2 linked regions of the Constrictibacter sp. MBR-5 genome follow. The protein of the gene in region 1 interacts with the protein of each later gene in a pairwise test. Links are inferred from orthologs where the notes say so. Each region holds a gene or a part of one and is shown on either strand. Other genes may lie near its edges. The genes, in order: ABIE65_RS08805 and ptsN.

Region 1 (14,632 bases):
GCCGACCTCGACGTCGACGATCACGGTCAGCGGCCTGCCGGCCGCTGCGGCCGCCGCGGCCAGGGCCGACACGTTGGCGGGATCGTCCGCCACCACCATCAGCCCTTCCGCCTTCGCGTTCAGCGTGATCAGCCGCGCGACCTTGTCCGGCTGCACCACCGGCGAGGTAATCAGCACGCCGGGAATGCCGGCACCGGCGATCACCTCCGCCTCGCCCAGCGTGGCACAGCAGATGCCGACGGCGCCGGCCGCGATCTGCCGCCGGGCGATCTCCACCGACTTGTGCGTCTTGCTGTGCGGTCGCAGCGCGACGCCGTGCGCGCGGGCGAAAGCCGCCATCGCCGCGATGTTGCGCTCCAGCGCGTCCAGGTCGAGCAGCAGCGCCGGCGTGTTGAGCCGGTCGCGTGAGCCGGCGACGCCGATCAGATATGCGTTCGGTCCGAGGTCGGCGGCCATGGCGGGTTCCTCAAATGGTCAGGGAAAGGGCGAGACGCCGAACAGCGGCTGGTGGACGACGAGCAACAGGAGATAGACCGCCAGCGCCACCGCGACCCGCCACAGGCCGATGCCGCGCCAGTCCGGCCGCGTCCGGCCCGTCGCGATGGCGAGAAACGGGACCACCGACGTCGTCAGCGCCACCGGTCCCCAGTCGCTGCCCATGGTGATGCGGCGGCGGTGGTCGATATGCAGCATGCCGGCGCCGGCGAGCGCGAGGACGCCGCCGAACAGGATCAGGGACGCGGCGTCGGTGTTGGTCAGCAGGTGCGCCGCCGCCCAGAGGGCGGCACCGACCAGGAAGGGGTGGCGGGTGATCCGCATGATGCCGGGCGTCGGGTCGGTGACCGGTCCCAGGTTTTCGCCGCCCACCGCCGTGACGTTGCGCGTCGTGAAGGCACAGACCAGCAGCAGCAGCGAGACCGGCATGACCAGCACCGGGATCCATCGCATGCCGTCGGGCGGCGCCCAGAGCGGCACGAACGGGGCCGCGGCATACGCGAACAGCATCCAGACGAAGGCGGCGGTGATTGCCAGCGAATAGGCGCCGCGAAAGCCGTTCTCGCCCAGGCGGGCGATCAGCGGACGGCGGACGTGCAGGCTCGACAGCACGAGATGGCCGAGGACGAAGGTGGCGGTTGCCAGTGCCAGCTCCTGGAGCGCCGCGTCCATCCCGTCTCCGTCTCCCTCCGCGCCGCATGCGGTCCGGCTCAGGCTGCCGGCAGGTCTACCCCATGCCGGCGGCAGGACGCCACCAGCGTGTTGTGCAGCAGGACGGCGATGGTCATCGGGCCGACGCCGCCGGGGACCGGCGTGATGGCGCCTGCGACCTGCACCGCCTCGTCGAAGGCCACGTCGCCGACCAGCCGCGTCTTGCCGTCGTCGGTCGGGATGCGGTTGACGCCGACGTCGATCACCGTGGCGCCCGGCTTGATCCAGCCGCCGCGCACCATGCGCGGCTTGCCGACTGCGGCGACCAGGATGTCGGCGCGTCGGCACTCCTCGGCCAGGTCACGGGTGCGCGAATGGGCGATGGTGACGGTGCAGTTGGCCTGCAGCAGCAGGGCCGCCATGGGCTTGCCGACGATGTTCGACCGTCCCAGCACCAGGGCGCGCAGCCCGCTCAGGTCACCCAGCCGGTCCTTCAGCAGCATCATGCAGCCGGTCGGCGTGCAGGGCGCCAGTGCGGGCATGCCGGCATTCAGCCGGCCGACGTTGATCGGGTGGAAACCGTCCACGTCCTTGGCCGGGTCGATCGCCAGCAGCACCTTGTCGGCGTCGATCTGCGGCGGCAGCGGCAGCTGCACCAGGATGCCGTCGACCGCGTCGTCGGCGTTCAGCCGCGCGATCAGCGCCAGCAGGTCCGCTTCCGAGGTCTCGGCCGGCAGGTCGGTGCGGAAGGACTCCATGCCGGCCTCCCGCGTCGCCTCCACCTTGTGCCGAACATAGACCTGGCTCGCCGGATCGGCGCCGACCAGGACGACCGCCAGGCCGGGGCGGTGGCCGCCGGCCGCCGTCAGCGCCGCCACCTGGCCGCCCACCGTCGCGCGCAGTCCCGCCGCAAATGCCTTGCCGTCGATCACGTCGCCCATCGTCACCACTCGTCCTCAGGCCGCGCCACCCGCGGCACCGTTCAGCCATTCGCCGAGCCGCCGCTCCAGCGCATCCGGGTCGCCGGCGAGGTGGAGCACCTTCTCGCGTCCGCCGGCGCCCGTCCGTATGTTCAGCGCAGACTTGGGGACCCGCCACGCCGCGGCAAGCCATTCGATCAGTGCGACGTTCGCGGCGCCCTCGACCGGCGGTGCGGCCACCGCGACCAGCAGTCGCGGCCGTCCGTCGGCCCCCGCCGCCACGCCCAGGAAGCCCGGTCGCTTCGCCCGCGGCGTCAGGCGCACGCCGAACGTCACGCCGTCGCCGGCACGGCCGAAGGGCGATGCGCCCTCCACGCCGTCTACATTCCGAAGGCGAGGCGCATCAGAAGGTTGCGCACGAAGTAGAGCAGCAGGATCAGGATGACCGGCGAGATGTCGATGCCGCCGAGGTTGGGCAGCAGCCGCCGGATCGGCCGCAGCACCGGCTCCGTCAGGCGCCACAGCACGTCCAGCACCGTATAGACGAAGCGGTTGTTCGTGTTGATGACGCCGAACGCCACCAGCCAGCTCATCACCGCGGAGATGATCAGCACCCAGATATACAGGTCGATGACCGTGGCGATCAGCTCGACGATCGTGACGGTGAGCGCGTTCATTCCGCGACTTGCCCCCGGTTCCGGCCCCGCTTGGCGGCCTAACCTATATCCAGGGGGCGGTCCCGGTGCAACCGCGCCGTCCCGCCTGCGCCGCCCTGCCGCAACGGCGCCGACATCGACTCCGTCGCACCGCTTGACAGCCACAACCCTTTCCCCGACATATACGCCCGCTGTCCAGCCGGTGGGGCCGTAGCTCAGCTGGGAGAGCGCCGCGTTCGCAATGCGGAGGTCAGGGGTTCGATCCCCCTCGGCTCCACCAAAACCTTCAGAATCAATGGTTTGATCCTTGATGCCCGGCACTGCTGCACGCAGCTGCTACACAGGGGCGTCATGGGATACCTGCTCGGGCTCAGCCGTCGGCGGTCTCGTTACTACTATAGGTGTCCGGTTCCGGCGGACCTCGTCGGCCGGATTGGTCGGCGAGAGATCAGTCGCAGTTTGCTGACAGCTGACGTGCGAATCGCGCGTAAACGGTGGCGCCGCGCCGCTATAATGACCGCGAATCTTTGGGTGGCGGTGCAGCAGGCAGTGGAACAGCACGAGATAGACGCACTCATCGCGGGATGGCTATCCGCGCGGCTCGACAACGATCGGCGCCAGCGGGTCGAGACCGATTTCGCGGCGGCTTTCGCGGCGCATACCGGCATGAGCCGGCATGCTGCTGCGGCTTATGTGATCGGCTCCGATGCAGAGGCGCAGCTTCCGCAGTGGCAGCGCGAGTCCGCGAAAGCGACTGGGCTGCAGTCGCACTCACAGCGCTCGAGGTGCACCTCCGCGTCGATCGGAGGCTGATGCGTGACGTCGTTCATCACAGCTCCGCCGTGGTCGCGTTGGCTCGGCGCGTCTGCGCGCACCGCTCCTGCTGTCGACGATCCTGCAGCCTGGGTGTTTGTGGTTGATTGGCGACCGCTGCGGAAATCCCGAAGGCGGCTGTGAAAGGGCGATCTACCGAGATCGGCGTAACGGCAGCATCCCCAGGCAGATGCGCCCGCCGTCTAGGACTTCGATGCTGTGGTGGATGAAGGACTGGCCATTTCCAACGTGGGATCATGGCTCCCTCGCTTGCGTGAGATCGCTAATGGACTTGGCATCAGACGGCGGCGACAGCGTATCGGGACCGGCGTCTGGTGGTCATCGATGGTGATCGGGTCGTCGTGTCGCCGGAATAGCGGCTAATCCTCGACCGCCCGTGGCCGAACTTACATTCAGACAAGGCTGGCAACATTCGCATCCACCAAGCCACCCCGCAGGTTTCCTCTCTTGTCAAAGAGGAAGCTTCCGTCGCTTGCAGAAACGTGACTGATCAGGTGAGGTCGGTGGGAACCAGAACTTGCATAACCCTCTTCTAGAGAGCGAGTGAGGCAACGGAAAGGCGGTTACATGCCGGACAGCACCAATGTCGTCACGTTTGCACGTCCAGGGGCGGTCATGCCCCACAGCGATTTCACCTCCTGGTTCGCCTGGGCGGAATGTGAATACGCCATTCTCGGTGGCGAGATAGAACAGTCCCCCTACGATTGGCAGGCGGCGTTCCGCCGCGGCCTGCAACCGGAAGAAGCCGCGGCGGAAGCTGCACTAGAGTGAGCGCAGGAGCCGCCGCCAAGGCGGCCCTTGCGTCTGTTCTAGACGATCTCAACCCTCAACAAAGAGCGCACGTGCTGAATCTGGTTGAGGATGGTTGCGACCGGCGAGCCAGCGAACAACAGGCCGACTGCGCGGTTATCCTGCCGCTCAGCGACGACGCTGCCGGAATCGCCGCCGGCCGACATGTTGGTGGTGACGATCTGGTCGCGGAAACGCGCGATTCGACCACCGCCATAGTTCACGTCGATCGTGGCGTTGATAGCCGTGATCCGACCGGTCGTATAGCTCGTCGTCCGCCCGGTCTTATGCACGGTCATTCCTACCGTCACCTGCGAGCGCGGCACCCAGCCCCTGAGATAGCCGACCCAGTGGATCTCCCGGCTGAGGTCGTGGAACTCGCCCTCCGCGACCGCGGCGTCGACTAAGTTCCGATGCAGCGCCCGCGGCAAGGGCGGCTCGAACGTGATAGGCACGAAACGGGTGAGCCGGGCGATGCGATCTGCCGGCTCGGTTCCGCCGTCGAACGGGCCGGGCTGCAACACCGAATCCCCCGGACTGGCGTTGTTGCTGTTCGCCAAGACGTGGTTGTTGCTCAGGATGTAGTAGCGGCTTGGTATTCCCGCCGGATTGCTTCCGCTTCCCTCAAGATCATACACGCAGGTCCCGATGGTGCCCGCCGTAATCAGGCGGTGCCCCACGCTGTAGCCGCCGGACGCCGGCCGCGCCCGACGCGCCAGTGCCTCGATCCCGACCTCGATCGGCTCCGCCTGCCCCGCAAACGGCTCTCCAATCGCCAGGACATCCGTCTGCATCTCGTTGATCTTGGGCGGAATCAGTTCGGATTCGGGAAGGTCTGCCTTGTCCATCTTCTGCGAGACCAGGGCGAGGAGCGCGGGCCTTCCGGTGGGCTCGCCATTGGTCCACTTCACGCCATAGCCCATGCCGACCAGATTGGCCGGCATGCGTTCCGGCTTCATCAGCTCATCCACTGCCGCAGCGTGCGCTTTCTGCGCTCGCGCCGCCTCCTTGGGATCGAGGATCATCTTTTTCGGATCGAGATTCATCGGTCATCTCCTTCCCTTCAGGTGCTCTGCACCGATATTGTTCCGACCTCCTCGACGTCCGTGGGCACGCCTTCGATTTGCGTAGGGACGACATCACTCTCGGCCAGAGAGCCCTTCGGCACCTTGCGACTAACGAAGACCTTTATAGCTGGCTTGCCGCCCTTCTCGCCGATGCCCACACCCTGGACATTCGGCAGCTGCATCAGAGCTGTTTCGTGCCGCTGTAAGATTGCGTCTGTATCCATGGCGATCCTCCACCGAGAGCGGCGCTGGACGCGTTGGTAAATGCCGGGTGCAGCGGTAATTCGCAGGTAATCCGCCGTTCTCATGCACAGCGTCTGGGCGTGAGTTCACGCGACCATTCAAGGCACTACAGGATGCAATGAGAGGAGCAAAGATAACGCGGGCTACTTGACCGCCACACGCGCTCCTAAGCCAGTGAATGCTAATACGTGACGTGGCGCGGCGCAATGATGCGTTGTAGTCCAGGTCGTGAATGCCGCAGTGGAGCAGGGACGGATCGGAGAACAGGAGCACCGATCACGTCAGAGTCCGTCGACCGACGTTTCCCTTTCTTCCAGAAAGGCCGGTCGGAGGGGGCGTCGCGCGCGGCCGGTTTACTGGAGGCTCGCCCAGGGAGGTCGCCGCGGTGATCTCCGGGCCCTATCTCTGGCTCGACGCCACCTACGCGAAGGTCCGAGAGACCGGGCGCATCGTCCCCATCGGCAGACGCCGTCAGCTCCTCCCGAACCTCGCGCTCGTAGCGCTTGAGGTGCGCCTCCACGTCAGCCGAGGTTCTGTGTGTGATGTCGTTCATCGCGGTTCTGCTATGGTCGTGCGTAGCTCGACGTTGGAAACGGTTTCCGGGGCAAGCCGCTGGCTCGTTCGCGATCATGCACCCGAACCTTTATGCTTGGTGTGCGGTCGACGGCTTACGCACAAGGCTCGCCCTTTCCGCCGTCAACAGGACTGTATTTCTGCAGTCGCACTCGCAGGGGACTACGCCGATGCCGATCTTCCTGGACCGACATGAGCTGAGTGGCCTCACCGCATCGGATATTGCGGAAGCGCACCGGAAGGATCTCGAGGTCCAGGAGCGATACGGCGTTCGCTTTCTCACCTACTGGTTCGACGCGACCCGCGGCAATGGGTTCTGCCTGATCGACGCACCGGATATCGAAACGGCTATGCGTGTGCATGATGAAGCGCACGGAGATGTCGCCAAGCATGTGATCGAGGTCGATCTATCTGCGGTCGAAGCCTTTCTTGGCCGAGTGTCCGATCCGGCGCCAAGCGCGCCGGGAGCGGGGCCTGAGATAGATTCTGCCGTGCGTGCAATCCTGTTCACCGACATAGTCGACTCCACAGGCATGACGGCGCGGCTCGGCGATATCCGTGCAGTCGAGATGGTGCGAGCGCATGACGCACTCGTGCGTCGCGCACTGCGAGATCAAGCAGGGCGGGAAGTCAAACACACGGGTGACGGCATCATGGCGTCGTTCACTGATCCTGGGAGCGCTGTCGGATGCGCTCGCGCTGTCCAGCGTGCCTTCGAGGCGTTCAACCTCGGGAGTCGAGAAAAGCTCCAGGTGAGGATCGGTATCGATGTCGGAGAGCCGATAGTCGATGCCCAGGACCTGTTCGGAAGCACCGTGCAAATGGCCGCGCGCCTGTGTCAGGGGGCGGAGCCTGATCAGATCCTGGTGTCCGCCGAGGTCTATAAGCTGGTGAAGGGCGCCTTCGCACTTATTGAGCATCCCGCTCGCGCTATCAAAGGGTTCGGCTGCCCCGTCCCCATTTACGAAGTGCGTTGGAACTGATCGACTCTGGCGATCGAGTCCCCGGCCGGGAATTGATGAGGCGGCGCAGTCTTCATTGCGCATCAACGCCCAGGCCGTCGCCTCTGGGATCGCTGGCGCGCCTGATACGTGCGCGTCAGAGCGCTCGGCGTGAGCGGGTCGCCGGATCGACTTGCCGGATCGACTTGGAGGTCATGGCCATGAGTGTCGCCTCCCGTCACGATGCATGGGGCGCTGGCAGCAGCTACGACCGTTACATGGGCCGCTGGAGCGGCCGGATCGCGCCGCTCTTTCTGGATTGGCTGAACGTGCCCGCCGGTCTGGACTGGCTCGAGGTCGGATGCGGCACCGGCGCGCTCTCCGCTGCGATCCTTGAGCGGTCTTCGCCCCGGAGCCTGCTCGCCGTCGATCCGTCGTCGGGGTTCGTCGACGCCGCTCGCGCCAAGCTTGCCGATCCGCGGGCGGCGTTCCAGGTCGGTGACGCCCAGGCTCTCGAAGTCGAGGATGCGAGCCGGGACGTGGTCGTTTCGGGGCTCGTTCTGAACTTCGTGCCCGATCGGATGAAGGCGCTGCGCGAGATGCGCCGCGCCGCGCGACCGGGAGGGCGTGTCGGCTTCTATGTCTGGGACTATCCCGGCGGCGGCATCGCATTCATGCGCGCCTTCTGGGACGCGGCGGTCGCACTCGACCCCGCGGCCGCCGACCTGACGGAAGGCAAACGCTTTCCCTTCTGCAGGCCCGAGAGCCTCACGGCCGAGGCGATGGAGGCGGGTCTTATGTCGGTCGAGAGCACCGCGATCGAGGTCGCGACGACCTTCGCCGATTTCGACGACTACTGGCAGCCCTTCACCCTCGGGACGGGCCCGGCGCCCGGTTACTGCGCGAGCCTCGACCCCGCCGCCCGCGTGCGCCTCCGGCAGAAGCTCGAGGCCGACCTGCCCCGGGAAGCCGACGGCTCGATCACGCTGAACGCCAGGGCCTGGGCTGTCCGCGCGCGGGTGGCGTGACTGCGTGGGGCGGATGACGGCCGATTGATGGTGGCTTGGCCCTCGCTGTGATGACCGCGCCATATCGATGCCGATCGCATGCACAAGAACGCGCTCAGAGCGCTCCTGATGCGCGTGAACTGTCTCGATCGTCTCCTCTCGCTTCATTGTCGATCATGCGCCCGTCAGAGTTGCTGCCAGCGTTGTGCGCGAGCCTGTGCAAATGCTTCTGAGCAGCGCACGGAGAGGCCCAGACCGACGCGCGCGGCGAAGGGGAGCGCCAGGATGTGCCGGCGCGTCAATTCCAACCGAGCTGCCGTAGCGCCTGCGTGTCGTTCCAGATCTTCGTCATGTGCCGGATGCGGGGACCATCGAACGCGATCACGTACGCGTAATCCGACGCGAGAGCGCGTCCAGTCGGTGCGCCAGGTCCACCCTGCCCGGTTTGGGTGCCGTGGAAGACCGCCGCGGCTACGACGGTCCTGCGTGCCGCGTCCGCGGCAAAAGCGGTCAGTTCGTAGCGCCCGTCCGGGATGGGGCCCAGAAGGCCCTTCATCCACTCGGCGTAGTCGGCCAGCGTCGTGATCCCGGCCAGCGTATCCGCCTGGCAGGCAAAGCTTGCCCCATCGTGGCAATGCGCCTTGCACGCCTCCCATCCGCCGCCCGCTTCGCATGCCTCGAAGAAGTCACGTGCCGTCTGTTCGATGCTCATCTGTTCGTCCTCCATTGCCGATAAAGGCAGCATGCGCGTCGGCGGAACTCCTCGAAATCCGTCAGCTGCAGCAATTGCATCGGACGAATGCAGTATCTGCTAATGCATCTGCAGGACTACCCGATCGCCCGGCGGTCATGTCGCCCTGCCACCCGACCCCGTTCGACAGCGGCTTGCAGCATGCGTGCACCGCACCATATAACCATCCATGTGGATGGTGAGTGGATGGCGATCGCGGATGGCCGATGATACCCAGCGAGGCCGGACCAGGGCGGACAGCGAGAAGATCACGATCAATCTCGGCTTCGTCGACCTGGGCCACGTCGACCTTCTGGTGCAGGAGGGGTTCTACTCGAACCGCACCGACTTCATCCGGACCGCCATCCGCAACCAGATCGAGCGGCATGGCGAGGCGGTTCGGCGGGCGGTGACGCGCAAGAGCGTCGATCTCGGGCTGCGCCATTTCAGCCGCGCCGACCTTGAGGCGGCGCGCGATGCGGGGGAGATCCTCGACATCCGCGTCCTCGGCCTCGCCAGCATCGCCGCGGACGTGACGCCGGAACTGGCGCGTGCCGCCATCGGTTCCCTCGCCGTCCTGGGCGCACTCCACGCCACGCCCGCCGTGAAGAAGGCATTGGCCGACCGCATGACCTAGCGGCGGGACCTGCTGCACCTGTCCAAGCCCATATCGCCTCTCCCGAGGCCGCACCGCCCGATTCCGGGCCCTTGAAAGCACCGACATGTCCAATCGATTCCGCGACGGGATGACCGAGGCGACGCGGCTGACCGGCACCGGCAGGCTGGGCGAGGCGACCGCCCTCATCCAGCGCCTGCTCCACGGCCGACCGGCCTCAGAGCCGCAGACCGCATCTGCAGGCACCGTGATCGACGCCGACTTCGTCACGGTCGAGGAGCCCGATGCCAGGCGCGACCCCAGGCCCAATTCTCGGCCCACCGCCGGTTCCGCCCGCGGGCCGGAGCCGCGGCCCCGTGCCGGCCTGGGCGAGACCCTGCAGCGGCTCGCGGCGCGGGTCGCCGCCGGTGCCGGCATCGCGGCGTCCGACCCCTCGGCCTTCACCCGCGAGGCGCCCGCCCCGCTGCCGGAGGGGGCCGCCTTCACGGCGGCGTCCCACACCGGCGAACACGGCACGCGCGCCTACAGACTCTATGTGCCGAGCGGCCGCACCGGCGAACGGCTGCCGCTGATCGTCATGCTGCACGGCTGCACCCAGTCGCCGGACGACTTCGCCGCCGGCACGCGGATGAACGCGCTCGCCGAGGCGGAGGGCTGCTTCGTGGCCTATCCGGAACAGCCCGCGTCCGCCAATCCGAAGAAGTGCTGGAACTGGTTCAGCCCCGGCGACCAGCGCCGCGGCCGGGGCGAGCCGGCGCTGATCGCCGGCATCACGCGCCAGGTGATGCGGGACCACCCGGTCGATCCCGCGCGGGTCTATGTCGCGGGCCTCTCGGCCGGCGGTGCCGCGGCGGCCGTGATGGCGGCGGCCTATCCCGACCTCTACGCCGCGGCCGGGGTCCATTCCGGCCTCGCCGCCGGATCGGCCAGCGACCTGTCGTCCGCCCTCGCCGCCATGCGCCGGGGCGCTCCCGGCGAGGGGCAGCCCGATGGCGGCGAGCGATCCGCCGTCGTGCCGGTGATCGTCTTCCACGGCGACCGCGATGCCACCGTCCATCCGCGCAATGCCGCCGCCGTCGTCGGCGGGGCGACGGCCGGCATCGCAACCGCCGCCACCGTGGAGCGCGGCCGCGCGCCCGACGGCCACGCCTACAGCCGGACCATCCACGCCGATCCGGCCGGCCGCGTGGTGGCCGAGCAATGGACGATCCACGGTGCCGGGCACGCCTGGGCCGGCGGCAGTCCATCCGGCTCCTACACCGATCCCCGCGGCCCCGACGCGGCGCGCGAGATGCTGCGCTTCTTCCTCGGCCATTGTCGGACGGGCGCGGCCGGCGGCTGAGCGGCGCGGGCGGGAAACGTCGGCGTCAGAAACCCTCGGGGTCGAGCAGCCGATAGCCGACGCCGGGTTCGTTCAGGATGTAGCGCGGCGCGGCGGGGTCGTCCCCGAGCTTCTGGCGGAGCTGGCGGACGAAGACCCGGAGATAGTGGGTGTCGTCCCTGTGCGCGGGCCCCCAGATCTCGTTCAGCAGGGTCTGGTGCGTCAGGATCCGCCCCCTGTGCCGCGCCAGCATGGCCAGCAGGTCGAACTCCTTGCGTGTGAGGCGGACGGGTTCGCCGCCGCGGCGGACCTCGTGTGCCCGCAGGTCGACCTGCAGGTCGCCGACCGCGAGGACGGGCCCCTCCGGGACGCTGCCGGGCCCCTTCCGGTCGCGCAGCAGGGTCCGGATCCGGGCCAGCAGCTCCTTGATGCCGAACGGCTTGACCACATAGTCCTGGGCGCCCGCGTCCAGGGCCTGCACCTTCTCCGCCTCGTCCTGGCGCACGGACAGGACGAGGATCGGCACCTGCGACCACTCCCTGATCCGCGCCACCACCGCCTTTCCGTCCGTGTCGGGAAGGCCGAGGTCGAGGATGACGAGGTCCGGCTGCTCGGTGGCGGCCCTGCCTTCGCCTTCGCGGCCCGTGGCAGCCTCCAGCACCTCGTAGCCGTGCGCGTCGAGGGCCACGCGCAGGAAGCGCCGGATCTGCGCCTCGTCGTCGACCACCAGAATGCGCGCGCCGCCGGTCATTCCCGTGCGGCGTCCCCGAACGCGAGCGGCAGGCTGATCTCCATGCGGGTTCCCTTCCCGGGCGGTGGCGGCTCCGTGGCGCGGACGGCGCCGCCGTGCGCCTCGACGATCCCCTTGCAGATCGCCAGGCCCAGGCCGGTCCCGGCGCGCTGCGTGTCCGTCGCGGCGACACGGTAGAACATGTCGAAGACCCGGTCGCGGTGTTCGGCCGGGATGCCGGGTCCCCCATCGGTCACGGCGACGACCGCCATATCCCCGGCGGCCCGCCCGGCGACCGCGATGACCGACCCCGCCGGGGCGTATTTGGCGGCGTTGTCGAGCAGGTTGGCGAACACCTGCGCCATGAGCACGGGGTCGACGTCGACCGGCGGCAGATCCGCATCGAGATCGAGCTCGACCCGGTGTGCGGCGAGCGACGACCCCAGCTGGCGGATCGCGGCCCCGACCAGTTCGCGCAGGTCGCTCGGCTGCCGGCGGAGCTTCAGCGCGCCATAGCCGAGGCGGGTCATGTCGAGCAGGTTCTGCACGTAGCGGTCGAGGCGCTCGCCCTCCTCGCGGATCGTCTCGGCCAGTTGCCGGCGTCCCGCCGGCCCCAGCGGCCCGTCGGCCTCGACCAGGGAACTCGCCGCCCCGATGATCGACACCAGCGGCGTGCGCAGGTCGTGGCTGACGGAGGAGAGCAGGGCGGCGCGCAGCCGCTCCGTCTCGGAATAGACCCGCGCCTGCTCCAGGTTCGAGGCGAGGCGGTGGCGCTCCATCGCGACGGCGATCTGGTCGCTCATCGCGTCGAGCATCCGCCGGTCGTCGGGTGCCAGGCGCGCGCCGCGCTCGAACGTGACGCCGATGATGCCCTGGGTCCCGAGCGCCGTCTTCAGCGGCAGGAAGAGCCAGCGCGACGAGGGCAGCGTGCCGCTCGTCCATCCGGCGGCCTGACCGTGCTGCCACGCCCATTCCGCCGCGCTGCGCTCGCGGACCTCCAAGTCGTCGCGCGGCGGGAACGCGCCGTCAATCTTCAGGCGGCCCTCCTGGTCCGGCGACAGGATCATCGCCTCGCAGCGCAGCACGGCGGCGATGTTGCTGACGGCGGCCCAGACCAGGTCGTCCTGCGAGGCGGCGGTCGCGAGGCGGCGGCTGAACGCGTAGAGGCTCCCGGTGCGCCGGGCGATCCTGCGCTGTGCCACGGCCTGGTTGCGCAGCCGCGCCGCGAGGTTCCCGGCCAGCAGGGAGGCGGCATAGAACAGCACCAGCGTCAGCAGGTCGTCCCGCCGGTGCATCAGCAGCGTGTGGTAGGGCTCGGTGAAGAAGAAATTGTAGGCGACGAAGCTGATCGTCGCGGCGTAGAGCGACGGCCACAGCCCGTAGCGGGTCGCCGTCAGCAGCACGCCCGTCAGGAAGATCAGCGACAGGCTGGCCACCGGCAGGATCCGGTCGATGCCGAACGCGGCGAGGGTGGCGCCGGCGACGATGCCGGTGGCCATCAGATAGGTTTTAGGGTCCTTCTCGACATGGATCCGGCCCGGTCCGATCGGCGTCTGCCCGGGTTCCTCCCGCTCCGCCGCGACCACCGTCACCTCGAACGCGTCGGCGCGGCGCAGCAGCGTCTCCGATACGCTCTCGCGCGTCAGGAAGGCCAGGAGCCGCCGCGGCCGCGGCCGGCCGATGACGATCCGGCTGACGTTCCGCGACCGCGCCAACGCCAGCAGCTCCTCGGCGATGTCGACGTCGGCGTTGACGCTGGCGGGCTCGGCCCCCAGCGATTCGGCGAGGCGGAGCGTCTCGGCGATGCCGTTCTTCGCCGCTTCCGGCAGCGCCTCGCTGGAGGAGGAGATCACGTGCACCGCCAGCCACGGCGCATGCGCCCGGTCCGCCATCCGCTTGGCCGCGCGCACCAGCGCCTTCGCCACCGGTGCCTCGTTGATGCACACCATGATGCGGTCGTGCGTCGGCCACGGGCCGGCGATGGCGTGGGTGCGCATGTGGTCGAGCATCTGCGCGTCCACCCGGTCGGCGGCGACGCGCATCGCCATCTCCCGCAGGGCGGTCAGGTTGCCCTTGGAGAAGAAGTTCTGGATGGCGCGCGCGACCTGGTCGTGCAGGTAGACCTTGCCCTGGCGCAGCCGCTCGATCAGCTCCTCCGGCGGAAGGTCGACCAGCTCGATCTCGTCGGCCATCTCCAGGACGCGGTCCGGCAGGGTTTCGCGCACGCGCACGCCGGAGATCCGGGCGACGACGTCGTTCAGGCTCTCCAGGTGCTGGATGTTCAGCGTGGTGTAGACGTCGATGCCGGCGTCGAGCACCTCCTCCACGTCTTGCCAGCGCTTGTCGTGCCGGCTGCCGGGAACGTTGGTGTGGGCCAGTTCGTCGATGAGCGCCAGATACGGCCGGCGCGCGATCACCGCGTCGAGGTCGAGCTCCTGCAGGATATGCCCGTGATAGAAATGCGGCCGCCGCGGCAGCATCGGCAGGCCGCGCAGCAGCCGGTCGGTCTCCGCCCTGCCGTGTGTCTCGACGAGGGTGGCGAGCACGTCGACACCGTCGGCCGCCCTCTGCAGGGCGGCCTCCAGCATCGCGTAGGTCTTGCCGACGCCGGGTGCGGCGCCGAGGAAGATCTTCAGCCGGCCGCGGCGCGTGCTGCGGCCATCGGCGATGCGCGCCTCCGGGCTGCTGCCGTCCGTTTCTTGCGGGGCGTCGGTCATGCGGCCTCGCTACGGCCGGGCGGGCGGCGTGCCGAGCCCGTCGAGCGCCAGGTTCAGCTGCAGCACGTTGACGGCCGCCGGCCCGAACAGGCCGAGGAAGGGGGGTCGAACGCCGCGCTCGACCAAGTGTGTGACCGCGTCCTCGGCCAGCGACCGCGCCGCGGCGACGCGCGCCACCTGAAGCTGGGCGGCTTGCGGCGAGATGTCGGGATCGAGGCCGCTCGCCGAAGACGTCACCAGGTCGACCGGCACCCGGACGCCGGGCGCCGCGTGCGCCAGAGCCATGGTGCGGTCGCGCACCGCCTCGATCAGGGCGCGGTTGGTCGGTGCGAGGTTGGTGCC
Region 2 (14,370 bases), on another replicon or contig:
ATTCGACGACGACACCATCGCGTCGCCTGGTTCGCGCGACGCGGTGGTGCGAGCCGCCGGGGCCGTCCGCGCTGCCGTGGATGCCGTCATGGGCGGAGAAGCAACGAACGCCTTCTGTGCCGTTCGCCCGCCCGGCCACCATGCCGAGCCTAACCGGGCGATGGGTTTCTGCTTCTTCAACAACATCGCCGTCGGCGCGTTTCATGCGCTCGCTGTCCACGGGCTGGACCGGGTCGCTGTCGTCGATTTCGACGTCCACCACGGCAACGGCACGCAGGCCGCATTCGAGAACGATGCGCGCCTGTTCTTCGGATCCACCCACCAGATGCCGCTCTACCCAGGAACGGGACGAGCAGCGGAGCGCGGCGTCGGCAACATCTTCAATGCACCCCTGCCTCCGGGCGCGGCTGGCGAGACGTTCCGCCTGGTCTTTGCGGAGCGGATCCTGCCGGAACTCGAGCAGTTTCGCCCCGATCTGCTGATGATATCGGCCGGGTTCGATGCGCATGCGGCCGATCCCCTCGCCCAGTTGCACCTCGTCGCCGACGACTTCGCCTGGGTGACCGAAAAGCTGGTTGAACTGGCGTCGCGCCACTGCGCGGGACGCATCGTCTCGACGCTCGAAGGTGGCTACGATCTCGAATCCCTCGCCGCGAGCGCAGCCGCTCACGTCCGCGTATTGATGGCCGCATAGGTCCGAATCGCGCCTAAAGCCCGAGATTGGCAACACCGGGGTCGCGATGGCGTTCAAAGGGCATTATGTCTATCCATCGCGCCGCGGATCGTGCGGCATCGAGCGAGTTGGACGAGCGTATGCAGGAAGAGACGGTAGGAGCTGCTCCGGAAAGCCTGAGCTTCGAGGCCGCGCTGAAGGAGCTGGAAGCCATCGTCACGAGCCTCGAGCGCGGTCAGGTCACGCTGGACCAGGCCATCGAATCGTATGAGCGCGGCGTCGCACTGAAGCGGCAGTGCGAGGCCAAGCTGCGCGAGGCACAGGAACGGGTCGAGCGTATTTCGCTGTCACCGGACGGAACCGTGCGGGCCGAGCCGTCCGACATTCCGTTCTGACGACCCGACCGAGCCCAGCATGAACACCTCCGCGATCTTCAGGTCCGCTCTCTCGGACGCAGCTGCGTCCGTGGACGCGGTGATCGACAGGCTCCTGCCTGAGCCGACCGGACCGGAGGCCCCTCTGTTCGAAGCGATGCGCTACGCCGTCCTGGGGCCAGGCAAGCGGATGCGCCCGTTCTTCGTTCTCACGGGGGCGCGCATGTTCGGCGTCAAGGAACAGAGCGCGCTGCGGGTGGCGGCTGCGGTGGAGTTCGTCCATGCCTACTCGCTGGTGCATGACGACCTGCCGGCGATGGACGACGACGACGTGCGACGCGGGCGCCCGACGGTGCACCGTCGCTTCGACGAGGCCACCGCGATCCTTGCCGGCGATGCGCTGCAGACCCTGGCGTTCGAGGTCCTCGCGGATACGGACACGCACTGGGATCCGCAGGTTCGCTGCGACCTTGTGCGCGACCTCGCCGCTGCGGCTGGCGGACGCGGCATGGTCGGCGGCCAGATGCTGGACCTGCGTGCGGCAGAAGAGAATTTCGACATCGGTGCGGTCGCCCGGCTCGAGCGCTTGAAGACGGGCGCGCTCATCGCATTCTCCTGTTCGGCCGGCGCGGTGCTCGGCAATGCCGGAAGCCAAGTCCGGGCGGCTCTCGCAGCCTATGCCCACGACCTCGGGTTCGCTTTCCAGATCGCCGACGATCTGCTGGATGCCGAAGGAAGCGAAGCGGAAACCGGCAAGCGGGTCGGCAAGGATGCGGGCGCCGGCAAGGCGACGGTGGTCGCCCTGCTGGGCGTGGAGGCGGCACGTCAGCACGCTGTCATGCTCGCCAACCAGGCGGTCGCGCATCTCGACGGCCTGGGCAGTGGCGCCGATCCTTTCCGGGCCGCCGCCAGGTTCGTGGTCGAGCGAAGGTCATAAAGGGAGGGCCAAGCTACCGTGACGATTCCCAACACGAAGACCCCCCTTCTGGACGGCGTGACGTGGCCCGAGGACCTTCGCCGCCTGGACGATGAGCAGTTGGCGCTGCTGGCCGACGAACTGCGGCAGGAGACGATTGACGCCGTCTCGCTGACGGGTGGTCACCTCGGGGCCAGTCTGGGCGTGGTGGAACTGACCGTGGCGATTCACAGCGTGTTCGATACGCCGCGCGATCGGCTGATCTGGGATGTCGGGCACCAGGCCTACCCCCACAAGATCCTGACCGGGCGCCGCGACCGCATCCGTACGCTTCGCCAGGCCGGCGGCCTGTCCGGCTTCACCAGGCGCGCCGAAAGCGAATACGACCCCTTCGGCACGGCGCACAGTTCGACCTCTATCTCCGCCGGGCTGGGCATGGCGGTGGCGCGTGACCTGCAAGGTGCCGACAACGACGTGATCGCGGTGATCGGCGATGGCGCGATGAGCGCCGGCATGGCTTACGAGGCCATGAACAATGCCGGGTCGATGAACAAGCGCCTGATCGTCATCCTGAACGACAACGACATGTCGATCGCGCCGCCGGTCGGCGCCATGAGCGCCTATCTGTCGCGCCTGATCTCGTCGAAGTCGTACCGCTCGTTCCGCCACGTGGCCAAGCAGATGGCGGAGCATTTCCCGGATCCGTTCAAGAAGGCGGCTCACCGGGCCGAGGAATATGCCCGCGGGCTACTCACCGGCGGCACCCTGTTCGAGGAGATGGGCTTCTACTATATCGGGCCGGTCGACGGGCATAATCTCTCGCACCTGCTGCCGGTCCTGCGCAACGTGCGCGACAGCCGGGAGACGCGGCCGGTCCTGGTGCATGCCGTTACCCAGAAGGGCAAGGGCTACGCACCGGCCGAAGCATCCGCCGACAAGTATCACGGCGTGGCCAAGTTCGACGTCGTCACCGGGGTCCAGGCCAAGTCGACCGCCAAGGCGCCCGCCTATACGAAGGTTTTCGCGGAAAGCCTCATCGCCGAGGCGGAGCGGGACGAGCGCATCGTGGCGATCACCGGGGCGATGCCGGGAGGCACAGGTGTCGACGCCTTCGCCAAGCGCTTCCCAGACCGCGCCTTCGACGTCGGTATCGCGGAGCAGCACGCCGTGACGTTCGCGGCCGGTTTGGCTTCGGAAGGGTTCCGGCCGTTCGCCGCGATCTACTCGACCTTCCTGCAGCGCGGTTACGACCAGGTCGTGCACGACGTCGCGATCCAGCAACTGCCGGTTCGCTTCGCCATCGATCGCGCCGGCTATGTCGGCGCCGACGGTGCCACGCATCACGGCTCGTTCGACGTCGCCTATCTCGGATGCCTGCCCGGCTTCGTCCTGATGGCGGCGGCCGACGAGGTCGAACTGCGGCACATGGTGGCCACTGCCGCGCGCATCGACGACCGCCCCTCCGCCCTCCGCTATCCGCGTGGCGAAGGCATCGGTCTCGAACTGCCAGCCATCGGCGCACCACTGGAAATCGGCAAGGGCAGGATCCTGCGCGAGGGCACCACTGTCGCGATCGTCAGCTACGGCGGGCGCCTCCAGGAATGCCTCGCCGCGGCCGACCAGCTCCAGGCACGCGGCCTTTCCACCACAGTCGCCGACGCACGCTTCGCCAAGCCGCTCGACGAAGACATGCTGCGCCGGCTCGCCCGCGAGCACGAGGTCCTGATCACCATCGAGGAGGGCTCGATCGGCGGCTTCGCGACGCAGGTTCTCCACCTTCTCGCCCACCAGGGCCTGCTCGACGCCGGCCTGAAGGTCCGGCCGATGGTCATGCCGGACATTTTCGTCGATCACGACAAGCCGGAACGGCAGTACGAGATCGCCGGCCTCGACGCTGCAGGCATCGTCGCGACCGCACTGATGGCACTCGGCCGGGACGCCGTCGAGCGCCCGGCGCGCGCCTGAGGCCGCGACGAGCACGACGGCAGGCGGCCACCGGCGGCGAAGGCCGGCGACCGCCCCCTCAGTTCATCGGTTGAACAGCCCGCGCAACAGCTTCTCGGGCTCGCTTTCCTGCCGCGGCTTCGGCTGCCCGGCCTGAGGAGTGCTCGACGGTGCGGACTGCGTCGTCGGTGCCTGGGGTGCCGTCGGCGATTTGGGCGGCGTCGGTGCGGCGGGAGCCGACGTGCCGCCGGTCGGGGCACCGTCAGGCGCACTCGGGGCCGCCCTCTGGCCGGTGAGGCCCTGCAGCAGCCCTCCGATCCCGCCCGCGCCGGATCCAGTACCGTCTCCGGTTCCGAGGCCGGGGATGGGGAGCTTGACGCCGCTTCCGGCAGCGAGATCCTTCAACGACCCCGGCAGGTTCTTGAGCTTTTCGGGATCCTTGGCGAGATTCTGCAGCATCCGGTCCCACTGCACGTCGTATCGCGGCGCCGACCAGGGGCCGGTGATGCGGATCGGCACCGGGATCCCGGCGAGATCCTCATTCCCGCCCTGCCCCTTCAGGCTCGCCACCAGCGTCGCATCGACCGTGTAGTCGACGGTCTGCCGTGGCAGGTCGACCGTGCCGCCGCCGCCGAGACGCAGCAGCGGCGCCAGCATCTTCAGGTCCTTGTTCTCCACGATCCCGTCGCGGATCACATAGGTGCCGGAGAGTTCGGCGAAGTCTGTCTTCTGCTCGGCTCCTGCCGCCTGGTCCAGGCCAGCGGCACCGACCTTGCGCAACGCCGCCGCGATGTTGATGCCGTAGACCGCGCCGTCGAGGAACTTGAACGAGCCGGCGCCGTCGAGGCTGGACATGAGGTCCTTCTGGCTTCGGCCCGTGCCCGTCCCCTGCGCGGCGAAGCTGGCGGTGCCGGCGAGCCGGTCGGTACCGGCGAAGGCGGTCAGAAGGGGGCGTGCCGCGAGACCCGAAGCCGAGGCGTCGTAATCGAGTTTGACCCCGCGCCCGGTGTCGGCGAGCGAAGCCTTTCCGGCGATGCTGCCCCCCGCGGTCCGGACGTCTGATAACGCCGTGGTCAATGTTCCTCCCGCCAGGGTCGCCGTCATCCGCCCCGTCTCGACGACGAGGCCGCGATAGCGGACGGCATTGAGCGTCACATCAACCTTGCCGGTGTTCTCGCGCAATGCTGCGAGGTCGATCGGCTCCTCGTTCCAGCCGGTCGTGGCGGTCGGTTGTCCGGGCGTCGGTTTCTGCGGCGCAGCGGTGACGGACGGCGGCAGATAGGCGTCGAGGTCGGCCTCGCGAACGACGACCTTCGCGTCGAATCGTCGGGGCATCGATGTCGTGTCGATGCTGCCTTCGGCAGTGGCCTTGAGCGCCTTGCCGTCGATCGTCGCCTGTTTGAGTGCGATCCGCGGGCCATCGGCGGCCAACGTCGCCGTCACCTTCAGGGGGCCCGGGTCCGGCTGGTCGAGTGGCTGCCCCAGCCAAGCGGCGAGGCGGGCGACCGACGCAACGTCGAGATCGACCTTCCCGTCCAGTCCCGGCAGGGGGGCTTGCTGCACCGTACCGTCGAAGCCGGCCGTAACGGGTGCCGCGGAAAGCGATAAGGACGCCGGAAAACGGTTGCCGCCGAGGGCTGCGCGCGGATCCTTCACAGTAGCGGTGGCCGTCACCTTCTCCCCGTTGTAGGTCGCCGCGACCTGGAGCGAGGCCTGCTTGGCCATTCCCGGCAGGTCGAGGCTCAGGTCGAGGTCCGACAGGGGGATCTGCCCCTGTCCGCCGCCAGCGAGGCGGGTTGTCAGCCGTCCGGAAAGCGCGTCGGCGAGGGCGCGTGCAGATGCGCCGCGGCTCTGTGCCGTCAGGTCGAGGGCAGCGGTCCCACCGAGTACCGGTGGTCCACCCGACGCCTGAAGCAGCTCGTCGACCCGCACGCCGGACGCCTTCAAGTCCGCATCGAGAGCGAGCACCTTGCCGGATGCATCGGCCTTCACCGTGCCGCCGACCCGCCCGCCGTACAGTGCGAGTTCGTCGACCTTCATCGTCGCGATGCCCCGATCGACCCGAGCGGTCAACGCCACGCGGCCAAGCCTTTGTCCTGCCGCCTTCACGCCCGCCAGGTCCACCTTCACGTCGGCATCGAGATTGCGGAGCGCGGAGAGGTCGACGGGCTCGTTGGGTAATGTGGCGAAGGGATTCCCTGCCGGTCCGGTCCCCGCTGGCGACGCGGCCGGTGCAGCAGGCCCCACATAGCGGTCGACGTCGAGGACACCGCCCTTCACGTCCAGCGCAAGCTGCGTGACGGCGCCTTTCTGCTCCCACGAACCCTTTGCGGTCGCGTCGAGACCGGCCGAGGCGATAGTCGCCTCGCGCAGGACGATCTTTGCACCGTCGCCGGCGAACACGGCGCGCGCCTTGATCGGTCCGGGATCCTGACCTTCGATCGGCCGGCCGAGCCAGGCAGCCATGCGCGCGGCAGAGGGCGCATAGAAGGTGAAGGTCCCGTCGAGGCCGGCGACCGGCGCCTTGATCACCGCACCGTCGTAGCCCGCTGTGACTACGGCCGATTTCACGGATGCATCGAGATCGAAGCGGTCGCCGGACACGATTTGCGGCAGCGGCGAGGTCTGCGCCTGAACCGAGACCTTCTCCCGGTTGTAGACGAACGTCGCCGCCAGCGTCGGCTCCCTGTCCAATCCGGGCAGGGTCAGGTCCAGCGTCAGTCCGGAGAGTGCCCCAGCGGCTGCGTTGGCGACATTCATCCCGCCCAGGTCCGCGGTCAGCCGACCCTTGAGGCTCTCGGCCAGTTTGCGGACACTTTCACCATGCCCATCGGCTTCGAGCGTCGCGGACACGACGCCCGCGACCGGTGGCTGCTCTTTCGGCGATGCCGCGCGGGCGAGCGCACCGACGTCGACCTTGTCGACCTTGCCGCTCGCGGCGAGTGCCAGCGCCGGACCGGACGCATCCAGGGTCGTGCGCGCTTGGACGGTGCCGCCGTAGATCTGCAGCTGATCGAGGTCCGCAGCGAGCTTGCCGTCCTTCAACGTCGCGGTGAAATCCGTCTGCCCGACGGTGAAGCCCATCACTCTGATACCGGCGATGCGCACGCGAATGTCCGCCTCGCCCTGCCGCAGCGTTTCGAGATCGAGCGCCTCGTCCGGCAGGCTTGCAATCGGGCCGTCCCGGGGCCCGGCCTTCGACGGCGGAGCCTTCAGCGTCTCCTTCGGCGGGGGTGGCAGATAACGGTCGACGTTGATGACGCCACTCTCCACGGTGAGTGCCACCTTCGGCGCAGGACCCGACAGATCGACGCTGCCGGACGCCTTCGCGTCCAGGTCTCGTCCCTGGAGCACTGCCTCGGTCAGCGCCATGCGCGGACCGTCAGCGGCGAAGACCGCGTGCGCCTTCACCGGTCCCGGATCCGGCTGGCCCGCAGGCAAGGGCCGGCCCAGCCATCCCACCAGAGACCCGACCGACGGGATATCGAGGTCGAAGGTCCCATCGAGACCGGGGACCGGTTGGTTCTGGACGCCGCCCGTGTAGCCGGCGCGGGCTTTCGGCGACTCCAGCGCAACAACGGCCTGCGCCTTCTCACCGTCGATCACCCGGCGCGGCGTGTCCAAGGAGAAGCGCGCCGTGACGGGATCGCCGTTCAGCGTCATGCGCGCGTCGAAAGTGGCGACATCCGACAGCCCAGGCACCGACAGGTCGACACCGACGTCGACCGCGTCGATCCTCTGGCCGGTGCGCGCGTCGGCGAACCCGATGCGGCCACCGACGATACGCGCGTTCTCGATGCGCACTTCCCCGCCGAAGCCCGCCTCCTCGCCCTGCGGCTCGGGACGATCCTGCGCATCTGCGGGCGAACCCGAAAAGACCCAGTTCGGATTGCCCGCGGCATCGACGCGGAGATCGGCTTCGGGCTGCTCGACCAGCAGCCGCTTCACGACGATGGTGCGGCCGAGCAGAGGCAGTAGCGCTACCTCGCCCTCGATCCGCTGCACGCTCGCCATGTAGGCCGGCTCCATGCCGGTGGCGTTTGCGAACTTCACGCCGGCGGCGCTGAACCGCACGCTCGGCAAGACAGAGATCGCGAGGTCGCCCTCTATCACCAACTCGCGGCCGGTCGCGTCCTTCACGGCCGCGGCGATCTGCGGCTTGTAGCCGTTCCAGTCGATCAGGGCCGGGACGGCGAACAGTGCCACGACGATGACGACGATCAACGCGCCGATACCGATAGCGACTTTTTTCATGGGCACCGGATCTCCCGGTTACGTATGCGCTTGCCAGGCCGGGATGATGGCCGCAAACGGATCCGACGGCCACCCCGCCACCCGAAAAACATCTGCATCGGATGCCCGGAGACCGCGCCACTATGGAGGCACCCGGACGTTCACGCAGCATGGACAGCGAACCAGGATCCTCACCGTCGGCCGTCGGCGTGACAGCGGGCACGCCGATTCCCGCCCCCGAACGCGCTGCCGTGGTGCGGGCGGCCGACGCCGCCATCGGCCGCTACATTGCTGCGAGGCGCCAGCGCATAGGCCCCTTCGCGCGCCGAACCTTCGGCTGGCGGGGCGCCCTGTCGCTGCATCGCACGGCCGTCGGCTGGGATCTCGTAAGGGCACCGGCGAACGCGCTGGCGGCCGTCCCCGCCATGATGCGCTATGCCGCAGCGCAGGGAGCTCGGGCTGCCGGATATCGCGCCGCCGCGCAGCGGCTGGGTGCGCCACGACTGGCGATCGCCACCGACGTCGCACGCGAGGTCGAGTGGCGCCTCCTGACCGACCTGCTGGAGCTGCCATACGAGCAGCCCCATGCCAAGCCGCCTCGGCGAAGCGCGCACGATGCGCTCGCCGAAGAGATCCTGGCGGATCCAGCCGTGGGGCCAGTTCTGCTGGCCGCCCTGGCGGAGGTGGGACGACGGGCGGGAGACGAGCGCTACCGCCGCTGGCTGACCGAGACGATGGAGGCATATGCATCCACCCGCGCTGCCGCGGTCGAGATGGCGAGCACCCTACTCCACGCCGGCGTGGGGGCCCTCGCTTTCCGGCAATGGACGCCGGGGGCGCTGACCCTGGGGCCGATGATCGCGCGGGTCGTGGCGCAGCGGGCTGCAGGACTGGCGCTGCCGCTCGGGACGGGCGCCAGGGTCTGGTTCGCCGCAGCACCGGCCGCGGCGTCGCCCCTCCTCGCGGCGGGGATAACCGGCGGGCTGCTGCTGATTCCGGCGCTGGCGGCATCGTTTGCCGGCGTCATCACGGACCCGCTGCAGGTGCACCTCGGGATGCACCAACGCAGGCTGAACCGGCTGGTCGATGCGCTGGAACGCGAACTGACCGGCTCCGGCGACAGCGCGTTCGTCATCCGCGACCAATATGTGGCGCGAATGGTCGATCTTATCGAAGTCGCACGCGCGGCGGTGCCTGTGCGCTAGCGCCGCGGACGCGGCTGGCTTTGGGGCTTGGCGATACCGGGCGTCGCAGCCACGGGCGTCACGGTAACGCCGCGACGCCGCGCCTCCAGCAGTTCGCCGATCATGACCGCGGTCGCACGGGCAGACAGCCGCGTCGCGTCCCGCAGGCCCGGCTCCGCCGTCAGCATCAGCTTGCGGGCCTCCTCGTAGTTGCGCTCGACGCCGTTGCCGGTCGCATAGAGGTTGCCGAGCATATACATCGCGCGGGGATGACCCGTGGCGGCCGCGCGTTGAAACCACTGCGCCGCGCGACCGTAGTCCTGCTGAATACCGCCATGGCCGAGCATGTACAGCAGCCCCAGCTGATACTGGCCTTCGGCATCGCCCATCGCTGCCGCGTCGGAAAACTCCGACATGGCAGCGCGATAATCGAACCGATCGAGCGCAGCCTTGCCCTCCGGCACACCCGCCATGGCGGGAGCCGCGCCCGAAATCGCCACCGCCGACACAATCAAAGCGGCGGAGAGCCGCGCGGCTATGCCCATACCCATCTCCTATTCCGCGGCGGCGCGCATGCCGGTCGCCGCGTGCAACGCCTGGCCGAGGTCGGCCAGGATATCGTCGATATGTTCCAGGCCGATCGAGAGGCGAACATAGCCGTCGGACACGCCGGTCGCGGCCAATTCCTCGGGTTCGAGCTGCGAATGGGTCGTCGAGGCCGGATGGATGGCGAGGCTGCGCGCATCGCCTATGTTCGCGACGTGATACAGCAGCTTCAGCGCATCGATGAAATCCCGGCCGGCATCGCGGCCCCCCGACAGCTCGAAGCCGACGAGTCCGCCGAAGCCGCCCTTCAGGTAGGTGTCAGCCCTGCGGCGTGCCTCGCCGTCCATCAGGCCGGGATAGATCACCCGTGATACGGCCGGGTGGCCCTTCAGGAACTCCGCCACCGCCATGCCGTTGCGGCAGTGTTCGCGCATCCGCAGCGGCAGCGTCTCGAGCCCCTGGATGGAAGCGAAGGCGTTGAACGGGCTCATGCAGGCGCCCAGGTCACGCAACAGCGTGGTCCGGGCCTTGATGATGTAGGCGACCGGGCCGATGCCCTTGACCGCCTGGGTCCAGACGGCGCCGTGATAGCTGGGGTCGGGCTGGTTAAGATAGGGCTGGCGTGTCGGCACGGCCTCCCAATCGAACTTGCCGCCGTCGACGATCAGGCCGCCGATCGAGGTCCCGTGGCCGCCGATATACTTGGTCGTCGAATAGACGACCACCGCCGCGCCGTGATCGAGCGGGCGGCAGAGGATCGGCGCTGCCGTGTTGTCCATGATCAGCGGGATACCGAGGGGCCGCCCGATATCCGCGACCTCCTTGATCGGGAAGACGGCTAGCTTCGGATTGGGGAGCGTCTCGGCATAGTAGGCGCGCGTCCGGTCGTCTGTCGCACGCCTGAAGTTCTCGGGGTCGCTCGGATCGACGAAGCGAACCTCTATCCCCTGATCCTTCAGCGTGTTCGCAAAGAGGTTCCACGTTCCCCCGTAAAGGTCTGTAGAACTTACGACATTGTCGCCCGCGTGCGCGATGTTCTGCAGCGCCATCGCCGATGCCGACTGGCCGGACGCGAGCGCCAGACCGGCGACGCCGCCCTCCAGTGCCGCGACGCGCTTTTCGAGCACGTCACAGGTCGGGTTCATGATCCGGGTGTAGATGTTCCCGAGTTCCTTGAGGGCGAACAGATCGGCGGCATGCTGAGTGTCGCGGAACTGGTAGGATGTCGTCTGGTAGATCGGAACCGCGACCGAACCCGTCGCAGGGTCCGCGCGATAGCCCGCATGCAGGACGATCGTCTCAGGATGCTGGCTGTCGACGGTCATGACGGTCTCCCGGGTGCTTTTTGCGTTGCGCGCAGTCTAGCCGAATGATCGGGCGCATGGAATTCAGACGAGACGACCCACTGCTCCTAGGTCGCTTCATGCGAGCGGCGCTCGACGAGGCGCGCGCCGCCGCGGCTAGCGATGAAGTCCCCGTAGGCGCCGTCCTGGTTCATGCACCCACCGGCCGCATACTGGTGCGGACGCACAATGAGGTCGAAACGACGCCGGATCCTACCGCACATGCGGAAATGCTGGCTGTTCGCCGTGCTGCATCGATGCTCGGGAGCCCCCGCCTGACAGAGTGCGACCTTTATGTAACCCTCGAGCCCTGCCCCATGTGCGCCCAGGCCCTGGCGTTCGCGCGGATCCGCCGCGTCTACTACGGGGCGGAGGATCCGAAAGGCGGCGGCATCGACAACGGCGCCCGCATCTTCGCCCAGACCAGCTGCCACCACCGCCCGGAAGTCTATGGTGGGATTTCCGAGCGGGAGTCGGCGGATCTGCTTCGGGCCTTCTTTGCCGCGCGGCGGCCGAACGGGTAGGCGTTCCTGTAGGAGACTAGGCCGCGTGGCTGGCCGCGGGCGCGCCACGCACGGCGACCATGACATCCTCCGGTGTCGCCGCCGCCCGGATACGGTCGCAAACGGCACGGTCCCGCAGGATGCGGGACACACGCGACAGCGCCTTAAGGTGGTCCGCGCCGGCACTTTCCGGTGCCAGCAACAGAACGACGATGTCGACCGGCGCCTCATCGACGGCGTCGAACGGAACCGGTGCCTGCAGGCGGAACAGCAGGCCGAAGAGGTGATCGATGCCCGTGAGCTTGCCGTGCGGGATCGCGATACCACGCCCCACACCCGTGCTTCCCAGCCGCTCACGCTCGAGCAGGACGTTGAATATCGCCCGCTCGGACTCGCCTGTCATTTCAGCGGCATGTTCAGCCAACGCCTCGAGGACCTGCTTTTTGCTGGCCGCCCGCACGCCGAGCAGAACCTGCTCGGGCTTCAGGATCTCGGTGATTTCCATCTTGTCCCCGCCCGCCGTCAGGACTTCCCGGGGGGGCCGGAATCGATCCAACCTATGTTCCCATCCTCGCGCCGATACACGACGTTCAGCCCCCCATGGCCGCCGTTCCGGAACACTAGGACGGGAGCATCCGCCAGGTCCATACGCATCACGGCCTCACCCACGGCGAGGCGCGGTACAGAGGTCGATGTCTCCGCGATGATCACCGGCTGGTCGCTCGCTTCGCCGCCGTCCTCGCGGACCTCCTCGTCTTCATGGCCCTCGTCATCCACATCGTCCTGGGCCTGGATGACGTACTGCGAGAACACCGCGCCGTCGGCCTGATCGGGCGTCTCGGCCGCCTCCCCGTTCGCGCCCTTATGATCGCGCAGCCGCCGCTTGTGCCGACGCAGGCGCTTTGCAATGCGCTCCTGCGCCAGTTCGAACGCGACGACGGGGTCGTTCGCCGTCGCATGGCCATAGAGGTCGATCCCACGTCCCACATGCACCGCGATATCCGAGCGGTAGAACGCCGCCCCATCGCGGGAGAAACTCACCTGGGCCTCGATGGCGCGGCTGAAGTACTTCTCCACGGCCGCGCTCAGCTCGTCGATCACGCGGGTCCGCAGGGCGTCGCCGACGTCGATCTGCTTGCCTGTTACGGTGACGTGCATCGCTCTAACAGCATCCTTTCGGCCGCTTGGTGCGGCACTCGGGTTTTCGGGTTGGGAACGGGTCGTCATCGTATCATCGTACAAGCGCTCTCAATTGGCCGCCAAACCGGCGACTTTCTCTCGGCGCCTCTGCACTGAGGACGGGATACGCATCGCCTCGCGGTACTTCGCCACCGTTCGCCGGGCGATGTCGATGCCCGATCGACGTAGAATCTCCACTATGCGGTCGTCGGACAGAACTTCTGCCGGAGGTTCGTTGTCGATCAGGATCTTGATGCGATGGCGTACAGCCTCCGCCGAATGCGCCTCTCCTCCCGTCGCGCTGGCGATGGCGGACGTAAAGAAATATTTCAGTTCGAACAAGCCCCTCGGTGTCGCGATGTGCTTGTTCGCGGTCACGCGGCTGACGGTGCTCTCGTGCATGTCGATCGCTTCCGCGATGTCGCGCAAGGTAAGAGGCCGCAGGTGCTCGATGCCATGCACGAAGAACGCGTCCTGTTGTCGCACGATCTCGGTGGCGACCTTCAGCACCGTCGTCGCACGCTGATGCAGCGACTTAACCAGCCAATTCGCCGCATTGTACTGTTCTGCGACGTAATCCTTGTCCTGTCGCGAATGACATGACTTCCGGATGCGCGCGTAATAGTGCGAATCCACGAGGACGCGTGGGAGTGCCTCGGTGTTCAACTCGATGATCCACCCGCCCTCCGGGTGCATTCGCATGTAGATGTCGGGAATGAGCGTCTGAACGGGCTCTGACTCGAACCGGAGCGCCGGCTTCGGGTCCAACCGCCGGATCTCCCGCGCCATCTCCGCGAGATCTTCGTCGTCGACACCGCACACGCGCCGGAGTTCGGCGAAATCCCGACGCGCGAGGAGATCGAGATTGTCCAGCAACGCCTGCATCGCCGGATCCAACCGGTTGCGGTCACGTAACTGCAACGCCAGGCACTCGGACAGGTTCCGGGCGAAGATGCCCGGAGGGTCGAAGCGCTGTAGCCGCTCGAGCACGCTGGTTGCGCGTTCGACAGTGCAGCCGAGCGCCGCCACGACCTCGTCGAGGGCACCGGACAGGTAGCCGGCGGCGTCGAGCATGTCGATCAGGTAGAGGGCGACGATCCTGTCGGCGGGATCGAGGATGTCCAACTGCAGCTGCGCGACCAGATGGTCGCGGAGCGTGGGCATCTCGCCAAGAACCTGCTCGAGGCTCGCCTCGTCGCCGTCGAACGACCCGCCTGCCCGCCCCGATTCCGACGAGAAGCTGGGCAGGGTCGGCCCTTCCGCATCCCATACGTTGCCGAAATCCGCGTCGATCGCTTCGGTGAGGCCGGCGAGATCTTCCGCAGCCGGTGCCGAGACGATCTCCGGCTGCGGCGCTTCCACGGGTTCATTGGTCCCGACCTCACCTGCGCCGTCTGCCCGCTGGAGCAGAGGGTTCTGCTCAAGCTGCTGTTCGACGAATGCGGCAAGCTCCATCGTCGACAGCTGCAGCAGTT

What was found.
Region 2: the proteins of ABIE65_RS08805 (region 1) and ptsN interact in binary tests that used the Escherichia coli proteins (3 or more experiments, as listed by UniProt). The link is inferred for Constrictibacter sp. MBR-5 from one-to-one orthologs.

What each region holds. Positions count from the first base shown.
Region 1 is NZ_JBEPTK010000003.1:377,053-391,684, forward strand. The notes cover bases 11,391-14,632. They hold ABIE65_RS08805 (DUF4118 domain-containing protein), read right to left. Parts: upstream 14,291-14,632; coding sequence 11,591-14,290; downstream 11,391-11,590. Other genes in these bases: ABIE65_RS08800 (response regulator), read right to left, coding at 11,391-11,594; kdpC (potassium-transporting ATPase subunit KdpC), read right to left, coding at 14,300-14,632. Outside these bases: ABIE65_RS08725 (DSD1 family PLP-dependent enzyme), read right to left, coding at 1-456; ABIE65_RS08730 (NnrU family protein), read right to left, coding at 475-1,167; bifunctional methylenetetrahydrofolate dehydrogenase/methenyltetrahydrofolate cyclohydrolase FolD, read right to left, coding at 1,206-2,087; ABIE65_RS08740 (DUF167 domain-containing protein), read right to left, coding at 2,103-2,441; ABIE65_RS08745 (YggT family protein), read right to left, coding at 2,447-2,743; ABIE65_RS08755 (DUF6538 domain-containing protein), read left to right, coding at 3,074-3,535; ABIE65_RS08760 (hypothetical protein), read left to right, coding at 4,124-4,327; ABIE65_RS08765 (chymotrypsin family serine protease), read right to left, coding at 4,366-5,391; ABIE65_RS08770 (hypothetical protein), read right to left, coding at 5,409-5,636; ABIE65_RS08775 (nickel-binding protein), read left to right, coding at 6,399-7,211; ABIE65_RS08780 (class I SAM-dependent methyltransferase), read left to right, coding at 7,391-8,197; ABIE65_RS08785 (ester cyclase), read right to left, coding at 8,475-8,888; ABIE65_RS08790 (ribbon-helix-helix domain-containing protein), read left to right, coding at 9,127-9,543; ABIE65_RS08795 (extracellular catalytic domain type 1 short-chain-length polyhydroxyalkanoate depolymerase), read left to right, coding at 9,629-10,864; more of ABIE65_RS08800, read right to left, coding at 10,890-11,390. UniProt on the Escherichia coli protein: Member of the two-component regulatory system KdpD/KdpE involved in the regulation of the kdp operon. KdpD may function as a membrane-associated protein kinase that phosphorylates KdpE in response to environmental signals.
Region 2 is NZ_JBEPTK010000020.1:20,216-34,585, reverse strand. The notes cover bases 10,488-13,467. They hold ptsN (PTS IIA-like nitrogen regulatory protein PtsN), read right to left. Parts: upstream 12,222-13,467; coding sequence 11,754-12,221; downstream 10,488-11,753. Other genes in these bases: rpoN (RNA polymerase factor sigma-54), read right to left, coding at 12,965-13,467; hpf (ribosome hibernation-promoting factor, HPF/YfiA family), read right to left, coding at 12,239-12,943; ABIE65_RS24845 (nucleoside deaminase), read left to right, coding at 11,240-11,737; ABIE65_RS24850 (O-acetylhomoserine aminocarboxypropyltransferase/cysteine synthase family protein), read right to left, coding at 10,488-11,195. Outside these bases: ABIE65_RS24885 (histone deacetylase family protein), read left to right, coding at 1-694; ABIE65_RS24880 (exodeoxyribonuclease VII small subunit), read left to right, coding at 814-1,068; ABIE65_RS24875 (polyprenyl synthetase family protein), read left to right, coding at 1,088-1,984; dxs (1-deoxy-D-xylulose-5-phosphate synthase), read left to right, coding at 2,009-3,928; ABIE65_RS24865 (AsmA family protein), read right to left, coding at 3,992-8,161; ABIE65_RS24860 (DUF6635 family protein), read left to right, coding at 8,311-9,345; ABIE65_RS24855 (tetratricopeptide repeat protein), read right to left, coding at 9,342-9,869; more of ABIE65_RS24850, read right to left, coding at 9,879-10,487; more of rpoN, read right to left, coding at 13,468-14,370. UniProt on the Escherichia coli protein: Seems to have a role in regulating nitrogen assimilation.